Regions from separate parts of the Streptomyces sp. NPDC048106 genome, predicted to be linked through region 1. Evidence: riboswitches for the same ligand, from Rfam matches in the RefSeq annotation. Region 1 holds a riboswitch; each other region holds the start of a gene.

Region 1 (3,944 bases):
GGGCATTCGGGTGCTTCTGTAGCTCGAAAGCGGGGTTCGCCGGTCCTATGACCGCACGTAGCGAAAATACGAATGCACCTGTCGGGGTCCTCGTGCGCGGTGACGCCCCGCCGGGCGGCCCGTACGCTGGGCGGGAACCGGGGAGGAGTACGAGCGTGACGCGGAGCGAGTCGAGCGGGGGCGGGGAACCCCAGGAACACCTGGAACCCCAAGAACCTCAGGAACCCCAGGCGTCCGGAGCGCGGCGGCGGGTGTGGGTGCTGTGGCTGGTGGCCGCCGTCGCCTACGCCGTCGATCTGGGGAGCAAACTCGCGGTGGTCGCGGAGCTGGAGGGCCGGGACTCCGTGCCGGTGCTCGGGTCCTGGCTGGAGCTGCGGGTGCAGCGCAACCCCGGCGCGGCCTTCGGCATGGGCAGCGCGACGACCCTCGTGTTCACGCTGATCGCGCTCGCGGTGGCCGCCGTCATCGTGCGGGTGTCGCGCCGGCTGACCAGCACGCCGTGGGCGATCGCCCTCGGGCTGCTGCTGGGCGGCGCGGTCGGCAATCTGACCGACCGGCTCTTCCGCTCGCCGGGCGGGATGCGGGGCGCGGTGGTCGACTTCGTCTCGGTGCGCGACTTCAGCGTCATGAACCTCGCCGACTGGGCGATCACCTGCGGCGGCGTCCTGATCGTCGTCCTGTCCCTCTTCGGGCACGAACTGGCCGACGCGCGCCTCCCCCGGGAGCAGACCGGCTGACGACGGGGCCGCACACTTGAGCCGATGAGCACCGAGCGAGCCTTCCCCGAGTCCGCGCCGTACCCGTACGTGCTGCTGTCCGCCGCCGTCTCCCTCGACGGCTGCCTGGACGACACCGGCCCCGAGCGGCTGCTGCTGTCCGGCCCGGCCGACTTCGACCGGGTCGACGCGGTACGGGCCTGGGCCGACGCCCTGCTGGTCGGCGCCGGCACGATCCGCGCCGACAACCCCCGTCTGCTGGTCGGCTCCGCCGAGCGCCGCGCGGCCCGCCGCGCGCAGGGCAGGCCGGAGTACCCGCTGAAGGTCACCGTCACGGAGACCGGCGACCTCGACCCCGAGGCCCGCTTCTGGCACACGGGCGGCGACAAGCTCGTCTACACGACCGACGAGGGTGCCGCGCGGGCCGCCCGCCTCCTCGGTGATTCCGCCGAGGTCGTCCCGCTCGGCCCGGAGCTGGACTGGCGGGCCCTGCTCGGCCATCTGCGCGCGGTGCGCGGGGTCGGCCGGCTGATGGTGGAGGGCGGCGCCGCCGTGCACACCCAGCTCCTCCAGCAGGGCCTCGCCGACGAGCTCCAGCTCGTGGTCGCCCCGCTGATCGTGGGCGATCCGGCCGCACCGCGGCTGTTCGGCGCCGGCCGCTACCAGGAGGGACGGCTGCGGCTCGTCGAGTCCCGCCGGATCGAGGACGTCGTGCTCATGCGCTACGAGCCCACCGCGCCCGGCGCCGGCCCGGTGCCCACCGCCGCCGACCGGCACTGGCTGCGCACCGCCTGTGAGCTGGCCGCGCTGTGCCCGCCCTCGCGGACGGCCTTCAGCGTCGGCGCGGTCGTGGTCGCCGCCGACGGCACCGAGCTGGCCCGCGGCCACTCCCGCGAGGGCGGGGACCCGGTGGCGCACGCGGAGGAGGCGGCGCTGGCCAAGACCGACCCCGCCGACCCGCGGCTGCCAGGCGCCACCGTCTACAGCAGCCTGGAGCCCTGCGCCCGCCGCGCCTCCCGCCCCGCGCCCTGCGCCGAGCTGATCCTGCGGGCGGGGGTGCGCCGGGTGGTGACCGCCTGGCGGGAGCCGGACACGTTCGTCGTGGCGGCCGACGGCACGGGGGTGCTGGTGGGCGGGGGCGCCGAGGTCGTCGTGCTGCCCGAGTACGAGGCCCTGGCCAAGGCCCCGAACCGGCACCTGCTGGGCTGAGCGGCGGTCCCGTCGTAACCGATGTGCTTTCTGCCCTGGTGATGGCGTACAGTAGAGACATCGCCGCGGGGTGGAGCAGCTCGGTAGCTCGCTGGGCTCATAACCCAGAGGTCGCAGGTTCAAATCCTGTCCCCGCTACTGAAGACTCAGGGCCGGAATCCAGTTCTTGGATTCCGGCCCTGAGTGTTTGCCGGCTCTGGTTTTCCGGCCCTCGACAGGGGGGTTACCCCCAGTGACCGAGCGACCGCCGTGCGCATAACATCTGAGTCACCGTCAAAAACTCGATGGTTAGTGAACCGGGGTCAACTCGCCCGGTTTGACGGCGTCCTGGGCGTTAAGTCCCCCGGTCGGAGCGTTAATGATCAAGCCGAGCGGCTTGGAAAGTTCCCTCTGGGTCTATTAACGTTCGATAACGCAGCGCGGTCGTCCCAGCCGTCACCCGAGGCGGCTCCGTGCGCACGCGCCGAATCCCGCGAGGGAACCGGGGAACCACCACTTTGGGGTGAATCACGCGGAAATCGTCGTGAACTCAGCGAGTCCACGAGCGGTCCACGCGCGTAGGAGACCTTCCTGCTCCGAACCCGTCAGCTAACCCGGTAGGCGGCGGAAGGAAAGGAGCACGCCTCCGTGGCGTCCAACCGGCCTGCCCCAGAAGCCCCGTTCGTGCCCGCTCAGCGCGAACCCGAGTCGTTCGGCTACGGCCCCGGCCCCGACGGCGACGGCCCCTGGGAGGAGTGGAACCCCACCGAGGAGTCCGTCGCTCCGGTCCGCGGCCGACACCGCGTCGCCAAGCAGCGCGGCGGCTTCGCCCGCAGCTCCACCGTCCTCGGCGTCGGTGTGATCGCGGCGGTCGGCGCGGGCGGCATCGCCAGCGCCAACACCGGCAAGCCGCCGGTCTCCATCTCGATGCCGGACCTGCACAAGGTCTCGGTGCCGCACCTGTCCACCGTCGAGCACCTCTTCGGCGACGACTCCACCGACGCGCCCAAGGCGCAGACCGCCACCGCGCTCACCGACCTCGGGCAGACCACCGAGGGCAGCGAGAACACCGGCGCCGGCGAGGCCCTGCGCAACCGGATCATGGCCCAGGCCGAGCAGCAGCAGGGCCAGGCCGACAGCAAGGCCACCGCCGCGATGGTCGCCGCCGCCCAGCAGCAGACCGACGAGGCGGCCGCCAAGGCGGAGAAGGAGGCCGCCGACAAGGCCGCCGCCGCCAAGGCGAAGGCGGAGGCCGACGCCAAGAAGGCGGCCGAGGCCAAGCGGCTGGCCGAGCTGGCCAAGCAGTACACGCTGCCGGTCGTCTCGTACACGATCACCGGCACCTTCGGGCAGCCCGGCGCCATGTGGTCCTCCGGCTACCACACCGGCCTCGACTTCGCCGCGCCCACCGGCACCCTGATCAAGGCCGTGCACGGCGGCACCATCACCCAGGCCGGCTGGGCCGGCGCCTACGGCTACCGCACCGTCCTCACCCTGGACGACGGCACCGAGCTGTGGTTCTGCCACCAGTCCTCGATCAACGTCTCGGTCGGCCAGAAGGTCACCACCGGCGAGGTCATCGGCCGCGTCGGCGCCACCGGCAACGTCACCGGGCCGCACCTGCACCTGGAGGTCCACCCGAACGGGCAGGCCACCGCCATCGACCCGGCGCCCTGGCTGCGCGACAAGGGCCTCACCCCCTGACGTAACCCGCACGGAGCAAGCGCACCGGCGGCGGAACGCGATCATCCGCCGCCGGTGTTGAATGCGGGGCATGACTTCTCTGCGCACACTCGGCTCTTCCGACCTCCAGGTCTCCCCGCTCTGCCTGGGCGGCAACGTCTTCGGCTGGACCGCCGACGAGCAGACCTCCCACGCCGTCCTGGACGCGTACACGGCCGGGGGCGGCAACTTCATCGACACCGCCGACTCCTACAGCGCCTGGATCGAGGGCAACCAGGGCGGCGAGTCCGAGACCGTCATCGGCAAGTGGGTCAAGGCCCGCGGCAACCGCTCCGACGTCGTCATCGCCACCAAGGT
Region 2 (3,944 bases), on a different contig from region 1:
CGTGCGCGACGGCCAGCGAGACGCCGAGGATGGCGTTGGCGCCGAGGGAGCCCTTGTTGTCGGTGGCGTCCAGGTCGAACATGGCCTGGTCGATCAGCCGCTGCTCGGTGGCGTCGTAGCCGACCAGCTCCGGGCCGATCTGCTCGATGACGGCGAGGACGGCCTTCTCGACACCCTTGCCCAGGTAGCGGTTGGGGTCACCGTCGCGCAGCTCGATGGCCTCGAAGGCACCGGTGGAGGCGCCGGACGGGACGGCGGCACGACCGGTGCTGCCGTCGTCGAGGCCGACCTCGACCTCGACCGTGGGGTTGCCTCGGGAGTCCAGGATTTCCCGGGCTACGACGACGTCGATGGACGGCACGAGCATCTCCTTCTTGGATGTGACGCTGGAAGTGCGGGGCGGCCTGCCTTGCGGCTGTGCCTTGCGACTAGAGCCTAACCGTCCCGGGGTCGCCGGCCACCGACCGACCGTCTGGTGGGCGACGGGGACGCAGGGAAACGGTACCCATTGTTCACCGCCGGAACAAAGGGGTTCGGGATGAGACCTCGCTGAAGTACGGGAAAACGAAAGACCCCGTCCCGGCGCGAACGGGGGAAAACGCGCCGGAACGGGGAGCCCGTGGGGACGGGGATCGGGCCCGGGTCCCGGGGGCCGCATGGGGGGTGCGGGCCCCAGGGCCGTGGGGGCGGGCCTCGGGGTGGGGGCGGAGCGGACTCTCACCGAGTCCGCCGGGGGCCGCCCCCTGGCGGGTCCGGCGGGCCGGGGCGGCTGTGAGCGGGGCCGTACGGCCCGGCGGCCGGACCGGACGGCTACTTCAGGTGGAGCTGCTGGCCCGGGTAGATGAGGTCGGCGTTGGCGACGATGTCCTTGTTCAGCTCGAACAGCTTCTTCCAGCCGCCGGCCACGTGGCGCTCGGCCGCGATGGAGCTGAGGGTGTCGCCCTTGACGACCTTGTACTCGCCGTCGCCCTTCTTGACCTTCTCACCGGTCGGGGTGGTGACGGTCTTGCTCGTGGACTTGGCCGGGGCGGTGCGCTCGGTGGAGCGGGTGGCGGCCTGCTGGTCCGTGGAGCGGGTGGCGGTGCTCTTCGACGCGCTGTCCGGCGTGGCGGCCGACGCGGCGGAGCCGCCGTACGGGGTGCTGGTCAGGCCCGTGCCGCAGACCGGCCAGGCGCCCTTGCCCTGCGCGGCGAGGACCTTCTCGGCGATGGCTATCTGCTGCGGCTTGGTGGCCTTGTCGGCGGTCGAGGCGTAGGCGGTGCCGCCGTACGCGGCCCAGGTCGAGGCGGAGAACTGCAGACCGCCGTAGTAACCGTTGCCGGTGTTGATGGACCAGTTGCCGCCGGCCTCGCACTGGGCGACCGCGTCCCACTGGGAGGCGGTGGCGGCGGAGGCGCTGCCGGACGCCATCAGCGGGGCGGCGCCGGCGACACCGGCCAGCGTGACGACGCGGACGGCCTTGAACGGACGACGGTGCTTGCCCTTGCCGGAAAACAGCATGGAACGATCCCCTCACCGACGCCTACGAGGTGAGCTGTCGGGTTCGGGCCGGTTGAGTTGCCCGGCCACCCCTCCGTCCGGAGGCGTGGCTTCACCCCAAGCCGGTCCGGCATCAACTGCCGGGCCCGGCACTTACCTTGGGTCCCCCGCTCCTGCCTGCGGCGCTTGACGCGACGACTGTTCCCGGGCAGCCGCTGGCAGGATTCGGCGTTGCGGCGGCCGGGGCCCGTGGTGACGAGCGGCCTTGACCGTAGCCACGTGATCCGCGGAATTTCAAAGACGATCAGGGCTTCTGAGACTCATCCCACACTTTCGCCAAAACGGACATTTAGCGATCAAATAGGGCGTCAACTAGCCCTGTTCCGCGCCCGTTTCGTCACTGACTTTCAGGGTCTGACCGGCGGTGATGTGGTTCGGGTCGGCGCCTACGACCTTCTTGTTCGCGGCATAGAGCGCGTGCCATCCGCCGTCGACGTCAAGGGAGTCGGCGATGGCGCTCAGCGAGTCGCCGCCGCGGACGGTGTAGGTGTCCCCCTCGCGGGACGCGTGCCGCCCGGCGGACGAGCCGTTCTGCCCGTTTGCCGCGCTTTCGTCCCCGTTGTCGCCGCGATGGCGTCCGACGCCGAGGGCTCCGGTGTCGACCAGGTCCCAGGAACCGACGCTCTGCTGGGCGTCGTCCGGGGTGCCGGTGGACGGAGCGGGCGCCTGGGCGGTGCCGGCCGGGGCGGACGGCGTGGCCGGGGCGGAGGGGTCGGCCGGGTAGGAGGAGTCGGACGGGTCCGGGGTGGGGACGCCGGTCTCGGGGGCGCCGGTGGGCCGGCCCTGGGTCGGGCTCGCGTGCCTGCCGGTCTGCTTGCCGGAGCCGTGGGCCGGGGAGCCGGAGGGGTCGGTGGGGTTCGAGGAGTCGGACGGGTCGGTGGTGGAGGCGCTGCCGGAGCCGGTGCCCGCCTGGTCGCCGCCCTGCGAGCCGGCCGAGGAGGAGGGGTCCGGCAGGCCGGACGAGCCGGTGGTGCCGCCGTCCTGGCCGCCGCCGGTGCCGCTGACACCCGGATCGACGTCCACCGAACCGGAGTTCGAGGTCAGCCCGGACAGCAGGGCGCAGGTGGCCCAGGGCAGGGTGCCCTTGTCCTTGAGGATCCGCTCGGCCACGGCGATCTGCTGCGAGCGGCTGGCCTGGTCGGCGGAGGAGGCGTACCGGGTGCCGCCGTACTGGACCCAGTCCTCCTGGGATATCTGGAGACCGCCGTAATAACCGTTGCCGGTGTCGGCGCTCCAGGAGCCGCCGCTCTCGCACTCGGCGATCTTGTCCCAGGTGGTGGCGTCGGCCGCGTGGGCGCCGGTGGCGCCGAGCAGCGGGATAGCGATGGCCGAGCCGGTCACGCCGGCCGCGACGAGGAGGGCCGGAGCCTGACGGGGGCGGCGGTGACGACCGTTCCCGGAGATCATGCGGAAGCCTTTCGTGCGACTGCTGGGGCCGGCGCGGCGGATGGTGCCGGGCCGCCACGCTGAGGGGTGAACGTATCGGCACCCGATGACTTGTCACAAGTTCATGCCGCGCGGATCACGTGAAGATCACAGAGACGGATGTTCCTCCTCCGCTCCGTCACACACCTTTTCACCCGTCGGGAACGGCGGCGCCTCACCCCGGGCGCACCCGGTGCCCGGAACCATGGAACCGACCTGTTCCGGAGGGCTTTTCATCCAGGAGGACACCCGATGCGGCACACCCGGTTGCACGGTGAGTCCGCGGAGTACCTCGCCGCCCGCGAGGAACTGCGCGGCGCCGAGATCGAGCTGATGCGGCAACGCGAACGGGTCGCGGCACTGCGCCGGTCGCTGCCGCCGGGGGCCGAGGTCGGCGAGTACGTCTTCCTGGAGGGCCCCGCCCGCCTCGACGCGGGCGACACGCCCGTCCGCGAGGTCGCGCTGGGCGAGTTGTTCACCGGCGGCCCGGAGCGGCCGCTGCTCGTCTACCACTTCATGTACGGCAAACGGCAGACCGATCCCTGTCCGATGTGCACCCTGTGGCTCGACGGCTTCGACGGCGTCGCCCGCCATGTCGCCCGGAACGCCGACCTGGTGGTCGTGGCCGCCGCCGACCCGGCCGCCCTGCGCCGGCACGCGCGCGCCCGCGGCTGGTCCCGGCTGCGGCTGCTCAGCGCCGGGGACAGCACCTTCAAGTACGACCTGGGCAGCGAGGACGAGGACGGCGTCCAGGACTCGACCATCTCCGTCCTCACCCGGGACGCGGACGGCACGGTCCGCCACTTCTACTCCGCGCACCCCCGGATGGCCGAGGACATCGACCAGCGTGGCATCGACCTCCTCAGCCCCGTCTGGCACCTGCTCGACCTGACCCCGGGCGGCCGGGGCGACTGGTTCGCGGGCCTCGACTACTGACCGGGCGGGGTGAACTCCACCGGCAGTGTGCGCAGGCCCCGCAT
Region 3 (3,944 bases), on a different contig from region 1:
ACCGCGCGGCCTTGCGCCGGCCCGAGCGTGTCTCCTCGTCCCGCGCGGCGCCCACTGCGTCGTCGGATTCGTACGGTGCCATGTGTGCCTTACCTCCGTCGTCGGCGGCGGCTGCCCTCACGTTGGTCCACCCGAGCCGCCATTCTCACCCGAATCGGTGAGGATTGGTGATGTCCGTGGTGTCCATACGACCAAATCCGCGGTGAGGAATCGTCAGACCACGGAGCCAACTCGGCGTACGACTGCGGTATGACACGCACGGGGCACCCCTAGGGGTGCGACAGGGGCTCGAACGCATCCCTACGGGCAGGATGCGGCAGGCGTCCGGGTACGGCCATCCGGTGGGCGCCGAACGGGTGCCGGTCACCGCCGGTCAACCTGCCCGGTGGACCACCGCGTCGCACAGCTCCATCAGTGCCACCTTGGCGTCGCACTCCCGCAGCGGCGCGAGCGCGGCGCGCGCCTCCTCCGCGTACCGCACGGTGTCCCGGCGGGCCTGTTCCAGGGCGGGGTGGGCGCGCAGCGTGGCCAGGGCCTCGGCGAGCCGGGCGTCGTCGCTGAGGTCGGAGTCCAGCAGCTCGCACAGGGCGAGGTCCTCGGGCAGGCCGAGCCGGGCGGCCCGCTCGCGCAGTCGCAGGACGGGCAGGGTCGGGATGCCCTCGCGCAGGTCGGTGCCGGGGGTCTTGCCGGACTCGCGGGACTCGGAGGCGATGTCCAGGACGTCGTCGGCGAGCTGGAAGGCCACGCCGAGCCGCTCGCCGTACTGGGTGAGCACGTCCACGACCGTCTCGTCGGCGCCGGACATCATCGCGCCGAACCGGCAGGACACCGCGACCAGCGAGCCCGTCTTGCCGCCGAGCACGTCGAGGTAGTGCTCGACCGGGTCGCGGCCGTCGGAGGGGCCGGCGGTCTCCAGGATCTGGCCGGTGACCAGGCGTTCGAACGCGAGGGCCTGGACCCGGACCGCCTCGGGGCCGAGGTCGGCGAGGATCTGGGAGGCGCGGGCGAAGAGGAAGTCGCCGGTGAGCACCGCGACGGAGTTGCCCCAGCGGGTGTTGGCGCTGTCCACGCCCCGGCGTACGGCGGCCTCGTCCATGACGTCGTCGTGGTACAGCGTGGCCAGGTGGGTCAGCTCCACGACCACGGCCGACGGCACCACACCGGGCGCGTAGGGGTCGCCGAACTGCGCCGCGAGCATCACGAGCAGCGGCCTGAAACGCTTCCCGCCGGCCCGTACGAGGTGCTGGGCGGCCCCCGTGATGAACGGGACCTCGCTCTTCGTGGCCTCTAGCAGGCCTTCCTCGACAGCCGCCAATCCGGCCTGGACATCGGCTTCGAGAGCCTGGTCCCGCACGCTCAGCCCGAACGGCCCGACGACGGTCACGAGGGGTCTCCTGTCTGCTGGTGTCTGCTGGCGATTACGCGGTTTGTCGATAGGTCGCTGCCATCACTCAAGTCAGCGTATCCGGTCCGGTTTCGATCACCGATAGCGCCCACCCGTCCAGCCTGGGCGGTATCGGATCATGGCCGACATACCTCTGATCGGATGATGGCAACAGACATTTATTGACTTAACAGGAAATCTGGAACTTCGTCGCGACCCCAGAGGTGAGCGGAGTACCGACTCCACCCCACCGAGGGACGAATCCCCTATGCCCGATTTAACGTAGTTTGCCATTTCGTGAGTTGGGTCACCCGAACGCCTTCCCGACGAACGCCCGCCAACACCCCTTCCCGCCTTGCGCGGCAAGCGAGTTGAGCGTTGGCAGTCGCAAAGGATCAAGTACCCCATAGGCTGATGATCAAGGTCAAATGCCGCGATGTATCAATCTGGCACTTGTTCCCGACATGTGCTCTCGCATACGTTCCCGACCCATCAGGCGGACGCCTAATCCTGCCGCCGCCTGTAAACCCATCGACGAACTCATTCGTACGGCAGGAGCGGGGGACCCAGGTAAGTCGCCGAACCGCGTGTTCGCACCGGGACGGCTGGGGTATAGCCACGCCTCTCACCAGGCGCGGCCGGGCACCTCCCCGCCCGAACCCGACAGCTCACCTCGCAGGCGTAGGAGAGGAACACCCCATGCCTGCTGCCGTTCAGCCGCGCCGCACCCGTGCCAACCGTCTCGTCCGTCTGATCGCCGTCGCCGGCACCGGCGCCGCCGTGCTCGCCATGCCGCTCGTGGGCGCCGCCACCGCGTCCGCCGCCACCGGCACCACCTCGGCCGCCACCACCCCCGCCGGGTACCCGAACAACCTCGACGGCTGGATCCGCGAGTCCCGCGCGATCATGGCCGAGAAGGGCATCCCGGGCTCCTACAACGGCATCTACCGGAACATCATCCGGGAGTCCTCGGGCAACCCGAACGCCATCAACCTGTGGGACTCCAACGCGGCCAAGGGCATACCGTCCAAGGGTCTGCTCCAGGTGATCGACCCGACCTTCAACGCGTACCACGTGGCCGGAACCTCGTTCAACATCTACGACCCGGTCGCCAACATCACCGCCGCCTGCAACTACGCCGCCCACCGGTACGGCTCGATCGACAACGTCTTCGGCGCCTACTGACCGGCCCCGGGCCGCAACGGCGTGAGCCGTGGAAGCCCGTGGCACCACCGCTGTTCCCGGTCACCCGGCCGGGAACAGCCTTTCGAGGACGACGGCGATGCCGTCGTCCTCGTTCGACGTCGTGACCTCGTCGGCGACCGCCTTCAGCTCGGGGTGGGCGTTCGCCATCGCGATCCCGTGCGCCGCCCAGCGGAACATCGGGATGTCGTTGGGCATGTCGCCGAAGGCCAGGGCCCGTTCCGCGGGGACCCCGAGCCGCTCGGCGGCCAGCGCGAGGCCGGTCGCCTTGGTCACCCCGCACGGCTGGAGCTCCACGGTCCCGGGCCCCGACATGGTGACCGTGGCCAGCGAGCCCACCACCGAGCGCGCCACCGCCGCCAACTCGTCGTCCGAGAGGGCGGCATGGCGCAGCAGCACCTTGCTGATCGGCGCCCGCCACAGCTCGGCGCGCCGGGCCACCCGGACCGCGGGCAGGGTCGGGTGAGGCATCCGGTAGCCGGGCTCGATCAGGGTGAGCCCGTCCGTGCCGTCCTGGTCGACGGCCGCGAACACCTGGCCCACCTCGGCCTCGATCTTGCCGAGCGCGGTCTCGGCCAGCTCCCGGTCCAGCCGGACCGACGACACCAGACGGCCGGTCCCGGCGTCGTAGACCTGCGCGCCCTGTCCGCACACCGCGAGCCCCGTACTGCCGAGGGCGGCCAGCAGGGGGCGCACTCTGGGAGCCGGGCGGCCGGTGACCACCAGGTGCCGGGCCCCGGCCCGCGTCGCCCGCGCGAGCGCGGTCAGCGTGCGCTCGGAGACGGTGTCGTCGCCGCGCAGCAGCGTCCCGTCCAGGTCGGTGGCGATCAGTGCGTACGCGGGGGAGGGTGCCATGATCAGAGAATACGGACCCGCGCCCTCCACCGACTCCCGTGCCATTCCCCGTACTTGCGCGCCGCGTCCCCGTTCCCGGAAGGCCGCCGGGCCGGAACTGCCGCCGCCGAAGCAGCTATTCGGACATTACGAACTCTTGAGGCACTACGGTGGCAACCCCCTGGCCACTGCCCAAGACCGGTATCCCGGCCGTAACGTGTGGCCTGACCACATGGAACGCATCGCCATGCATGGCCTGGATGAGAGCGAGGCAGTACCCCATGCCCCCCTTCGACGTCCCCGAGGGCGACCCCTTCGGTCCGCACAACCTTCCCTATGGCGTGTTCTCGCCCTCCGGCAGCCGGGAGCGCAGGGTCGGCGTCCGGCTCGGGGACCAGGTCCTCGACGCGGGCGCCGCGGCCGCCGCCCTCGGCTCGCCGCACCAGGCGCTGCTCGCCCGCCCCACCCTCAACCCGCTGCTGGCGGCCGGGCGCGCGGCCTGGACCGAGGTGCGCGGCGCGCT
Region 4 (3,944 bases), on a different contig from region 1:
CGCAGCACCTTCAGATGCGCCTCGGTGCGGCGCCGGGCGGCCCGCGCGGCCCCCAGCGGCTCCAGGAGCAGGCGCATCTCCAGCAGGTCGGCGGCCTCCTGCTCGGTCGGCTCGGCCACGCAGGCGCCCGCGTGCCGGCGCGTCACCACGAAGCCCTCCGCCTCCAGGGTGCGCAGGGCCTCGCGCACGGGGACGCGCGAGACGCCGTAGCGGCGGGCGAGCACCTCCTCGGTGAGGCGGCCGCCGCGTTCGAGGGCGCCGGTGACGATGTCGTCCCGGATCGCCGTGCACACCGAGTGCGCCGGAATACGCATGACCGACCTCCGCCTTAATACCCGCGACACGACGCCGACGACGGACGCGTCTTTTCCGTGACTCTATTCCACCGGGCCGGAATTTCCGACGGCGGACCGGAATCATGGATATTTTTTGGACAGATTCCGGCGGCGACGGCCGTGGAATGGCGAAAGCCCCGGCTCAGTGGCCGGGGCTTTCGATGCCGTGCGGGGTCGGTCAGACGTCCACGCCGTGGTTGCGGAGGTAGGCCACGGGGTCGACGTCGGAGCCGTAGTCGGGGCTGGTGCGCGCCTCGAAGTGCAGGTGCGGGCCGGTGACGTTGCCGGTCGCGCCGGACAGGGCGATCTGCTGGCCCGCGGCGACCTGCTGGCCCACCGTGACGCCGATGGAGGACAGATGGCCGTACTGGGTGTACATGCCGTCGGCCATGCGGATCACGATCTCGTTGCCGTACGCCCCGCCCCAGCCGGTGGAGACGACGGTGCCGACGCCGACCGCGTGCACGGAGGTGCCGGTCGCCGCGTGGAAGTCGATACCGGTGTGGGAGCCGGAGGACCACAGAGAGCTGCTGGCCATGTAGCCGGTGGACACGTAGGAGTGCGCGATCGGGGCGACGAAGGTGTTCAGCCGCTTGCGCTCGGCCTCGCGGGCGGCCCGGGCCCTGGCCTGGCGCGCCTCCTTCGCGCGCTCGGCGGCGGCCTTCTCGGCCGCCTGGTGCTCGGCGATCCGCTGCTGGGCGGTGGCCTGGGCGTCGATGTGCTCGGCGAGGTCGTCGGTCGCGGCGAGCACGGGGGTGAGGCCGGTCTGCTCGGCGGTTTTCTCGGCGGCGAGCGCCGGGGACGCGGCGAGGGTGCCGATGACGCCGGTGGTCGTGAGGGCCGCGACTCCGGCCGCGTGAACGGTGGTTCGCTTGACCCGGCCGGGCTTGCGGTGCTTCCCGGTGGCGCACATGAACGCCATGCGTGTGGCTGTCCTTTCCTTCCCTCTCGCCTACCGGGTTAGCTGACGGGTTCGGAGCAGGAAGGTCTCCTACGGGCCCGCACGTCTCGCGCGGATGCCCGATTCACCCCAGGGGACGGTGGGTCCCCGGCTCCCCTGGCTCGCGCCTCGGGGACTCGGCGATGGCTGTCCGGTGCCGCGGCTGCGGCGCACTGCCCGACGGACAACCCGGACGACGCTAAGCGGACCGGCTCTCAATCCTCAAACGGAACGCGGCTTTTGTAGCGCATCCCACAGGGCAGACAGGCAACCTCCGTATCAATTCGGACATCCTGAGGAGAGAGTGGAACAAAGTGGGGCCCTGACGACCCGTAGGCCGTCAGGGCCCCACCCCGCAAGGGGCCTGCCCGTAGGTGCCGTTACTCGGCGGCCACCACGGTGACCTCGCCGATGCCCAGCGCCTCGACCGGTGCCTTGATCTGCGCGGCGTCACCGACCAGGACGGTCACCAGGCGGTCCACCGGGAAGGCGTTGACGACCGCCGCGGTGGCCTCCACGGTGCCCGTCGCGGCCAGTTGCCGGTAGAGCGTCGCCTGGAAGTCGTCGGGCAGGTGCTGCTCCACCTGGTCGGCGAGCGTGCCCGCGACGGCCGCCGCGGTCTCGTACTTCAGCGGCGCGACGCCGACGAGGTTCTGCACGGCGACGTCCCGCTCGGCGTCGGTCAGGCCCTCCGCCGCGAGGGTGCGCAGCACCTTCCACAGGTCGTCGAGCGCCGGACCGGTGTTGGGGGTGTCCACGGAGCCGCTGATGGCGAGCATGGAGGCGCCGTTGCCGCCCGGGCCGGAGCGGAGCACCTGCCCGAACGCGCGCACACCGTAGGTGTAGCCCTTCTCCTCGCGCAGGACGCGGTCCAGGCGGGAGGTGAGGGTGCCGCCCAGGCAGTAGGTGCCGAGCACCTGGGCGGGCCACACCCGGTCGTGCCGGTCCGCGCCGACGCGGCCGATGAGCAGCTGCGTCTGGACGGCGCCGGGCCGGTCCACGATGACCACGCGTCCGGTGTCGTCGGCCGTCACCGCGGGCACCGGCCGGGGCTCGCCCGGGGTGCCGGTCCAGGCGCCCAGGGTCTCGCCGAGCAGCGCGTCCACGTCGATGCCGGTCAGGTCGCCGACCACGACCGCGGTGGCCGTGGCGGGGCGCACGTGACGGTCGTAGAAGGCGCGCACGGCGACCGCGTCGATCTTCTCGACCGTCTCCTCGGTGCCCTGGCGCGGCCGGGACATGCGCGTGGACGCCGGGAACAGCTCCTTGGAGAGTTCCTTGGCGGCCCGGCGGGCGGGGCTGGCCAGCTCGTGCGGAATCTCGTCCAGGCGGTTGCGGACCAGCCGCTCGACCTCGCTGCCGGCGAAGGCGGGGGCGCGCAGCGCGTCGGCGAGCAGGCCGAGGCCCTTGGTCAGACGCGAGGCGGGGACCTCCAGGCTCAGCCGGACGCCGGGGTGGTCGGCGTGCGCGTCGAGGGTGGCGCCCGCGCGCTCCAGCTCGGCGGCGAACTCCTCGGCGGAGTGCTTGTCGGTGCCCTCGGAGAAGGCTCGCGCCATGATGGTGGCGACGCCGTCCAGGCCGGCCGGCTCGGCCTCCAGGGGGGCGTCCAGGAGCACCTCGACGGCGACGACCTGCTGACCGGGGCGATGACAGCGCAGCACGGTCAGGCCGTTGTCGAGCGCGGCGCGCTCGGGGGCCGGGAAGGCCCACGGCTTCGCCTCGCCGGCCTGCGGCTGGGGGTGGAAGTCCATGGTGGCGAGCTGCTCGGTCACTTGGCCGTCTCCTCGTTCTCGTTTCCGGCCTCTACGGTGGCCTCCGACTCCGGGTCCTCGGGCACGTCGGCGTCCTCGACGGCCTGCGGGGACTTCGGCTCGTAGACCAGGACCGCGCGGTTGTCGGGGCGCAGCCGGGCCTTGGCGACCTCCCGGACCTCCTCGGGGGTCACCTCCAGGATGCGGTGCACGGCGTTGAGGGCGAGCTGCGGGTCGCCGAACAGGACGGCGTAGCGGCACAGTTCGTCGGCGCGGCCCGCGACGGTGCCGAGCCGGTCCAGCCACTCGCGCTCCAACTGGGCCTGGGCGCGCTCCATCTCCTCGGGGGTGGGGCCCTCCTCGGCGAACCGGGCCAGCTCCTCGTCGATGGCGGTCTCGATGACCGGCACCTCGACGTCGCCGGAGGTCTTCACGTCCAGCCAGCCCATGGAGGGCGCGCCGGCCAGGCGCAGCAGGCCGAAGCCGGCCGCGACGGCCGTGCGGTCGCGCCGCACCAGCCGGTTGTACAGCCGGGAGGACTCGCCGCCGCCGAGGACGGTCAGGGCGAGGTCGGCCGCGTCGCACGCGCGCGTGCCGTCCTGCGGCAGCCGGTAGGCGGCCATCAGGGCGCGCGCCGGGACCTCCTCGACGACGACCTCGCGCAGCTGCCCGCCGATGACGTCGGGCAGGGTGCCGTCACGGGGCGCGGGCTTGCCGTCGTGGGCCGGGATGGTGCCGAAGTACTTCTCGATCCAGGCGAGGGTCTGCTCGGGGTCGATGTCGCCGACCACGGAGAGCACCGCGTTGTTCGGCGCGTAGTAGGTACGGAAGAACTGGCGGGCGTCCTCCAGGGTGGCCGCGTCCAGGTCCGCCATGGAGCCGATCGGCGTGTGGTGGTAGGGGTGGCCCTCGGGGTAC

What was found. Region 1 has a riboswitch for cyclic di-AMP ahead of AB0927_RS07760 (M23 family metallopeptidase). Riboswitches for the same ligand answer to the same signal wherever they lie in the genome.
Region 2: it holds a riboswitch for cyclic di-AMP, as region 1 does, so the genes downstream of both, AB0927_RS10560 (transglycosylase family protein) here and AB0927_RS07760 (M23 family metallopeptidase) in region 1, are expected to answer to the same signal.
Region 3: it holds a riboswitch for cyclic di-AMP, as region 1 does, so the genes downstream of both, AB0927_RS18840 (transglycosylase SLT domain-containing protein) here and AB0927_RS07760 (M23 family metallopeptidase) in region 1, are expected to answer to the same signal.
Region 4: it holds a riboswitch for cyclic di-AMP, as region 1 does, so the genes downstream of both, AB0927_RS19055 (M23 family metallopeptidase) here and AB0927_RS07760 (M23 family metallopeptidase) in region 1, are expected to answer to the same signal.

What each region holds. Positions count from the first base shown of each region.
Region 1 is NZ_JBEZND010000006.1:18,182-22,125, reverse strand. It holds gene lspA (signal peptidase II) at 201-737, shown strand; gene AB0927_RS07770 (dihydrofolate reductase family protein) at 762-1,925, shown strand; tRNA gene AB0927_RS07765 (tRNA-Met) at 1,990-2,063, shown strand; cyclic di-AMP (ydaO/yuaA leader) riboswitch at 2,377-2,545, shown strand; gene AB0927_RS07760 (M23 family metallopeptidase) at 2,553-3,608, shown strand; gene AB0927_RS07755 (aldo/keto reductase) at 3,679-3,944, shown strand, end outside.
Region 2 is NZ_JBEZND010000008.1:70,591-74,534, forward strand. It holds gene eno (phosphopyruvate hydratase) at 1-367, opposite strand, end outside; gene AB0927_RS10560 (transglycosylase family protein) at 811-1,500, opposite strand; cyclic di-AMP (ydaO/yuaA leader) riboswitch at 1,505-1,674, opposite strand; gene AB0927_RS10565 (transglycosylase family protein) at 1,852-2,946, opposite strand; gene AB0927_RS10570 (DUF899 family protein) at 3,217-3,900, shown strand; gene AB0927_RS10575 (cytochrome P450) at 3,894-3,944, opposite strand, start outside.
Region 3 is NZ_JBEZND010000016.1:150,214-154,157, reverse strand. It holds gene AB0927_RS18850 (DUF2092 domain-containing protein) at 1-82, opposite strand, end outside; gene AB0927_RS18845 (polyprenyl synthetase family protein) at 374-1,384, opposite strand; cyclic di-AMP (ydaO/yuaA leader) riboswitch at 1,907-2,079, shown strand; gene AB0927_RS18840 (transglycosylase SLT domain-containing protein) at 2,084-2,569, shown strand; gene AB0927_RS18835 (HAD family hydrolase) at 2,630-3,442, opposite strand; gene fahA (fumarylacetoacetase) at 3,703-3,944, shown strand, end outside.
Region 4 is NZ_JBEZND010000017.1:38,878-42,821, forward strand. It holds gene AB0927_RS19050 (GntR family transcriptional regulator) at 1-314, opposite strand, end outside; gene AB0927_RS19055 (M23 family metallopeptidase) at 514-1,257, opposite strand; cyclic di-AMP (ydaO/yuaA leader) riboswitch at 1,270-1,428, opposite strand; gene AB0927_RS19060 (pitrilysin family protein) at 1,656-3,026, opposite strand; gene AB0927_RS19065 (pitrilysin family protein) at 3,044-3,944, opposite strand, start outside.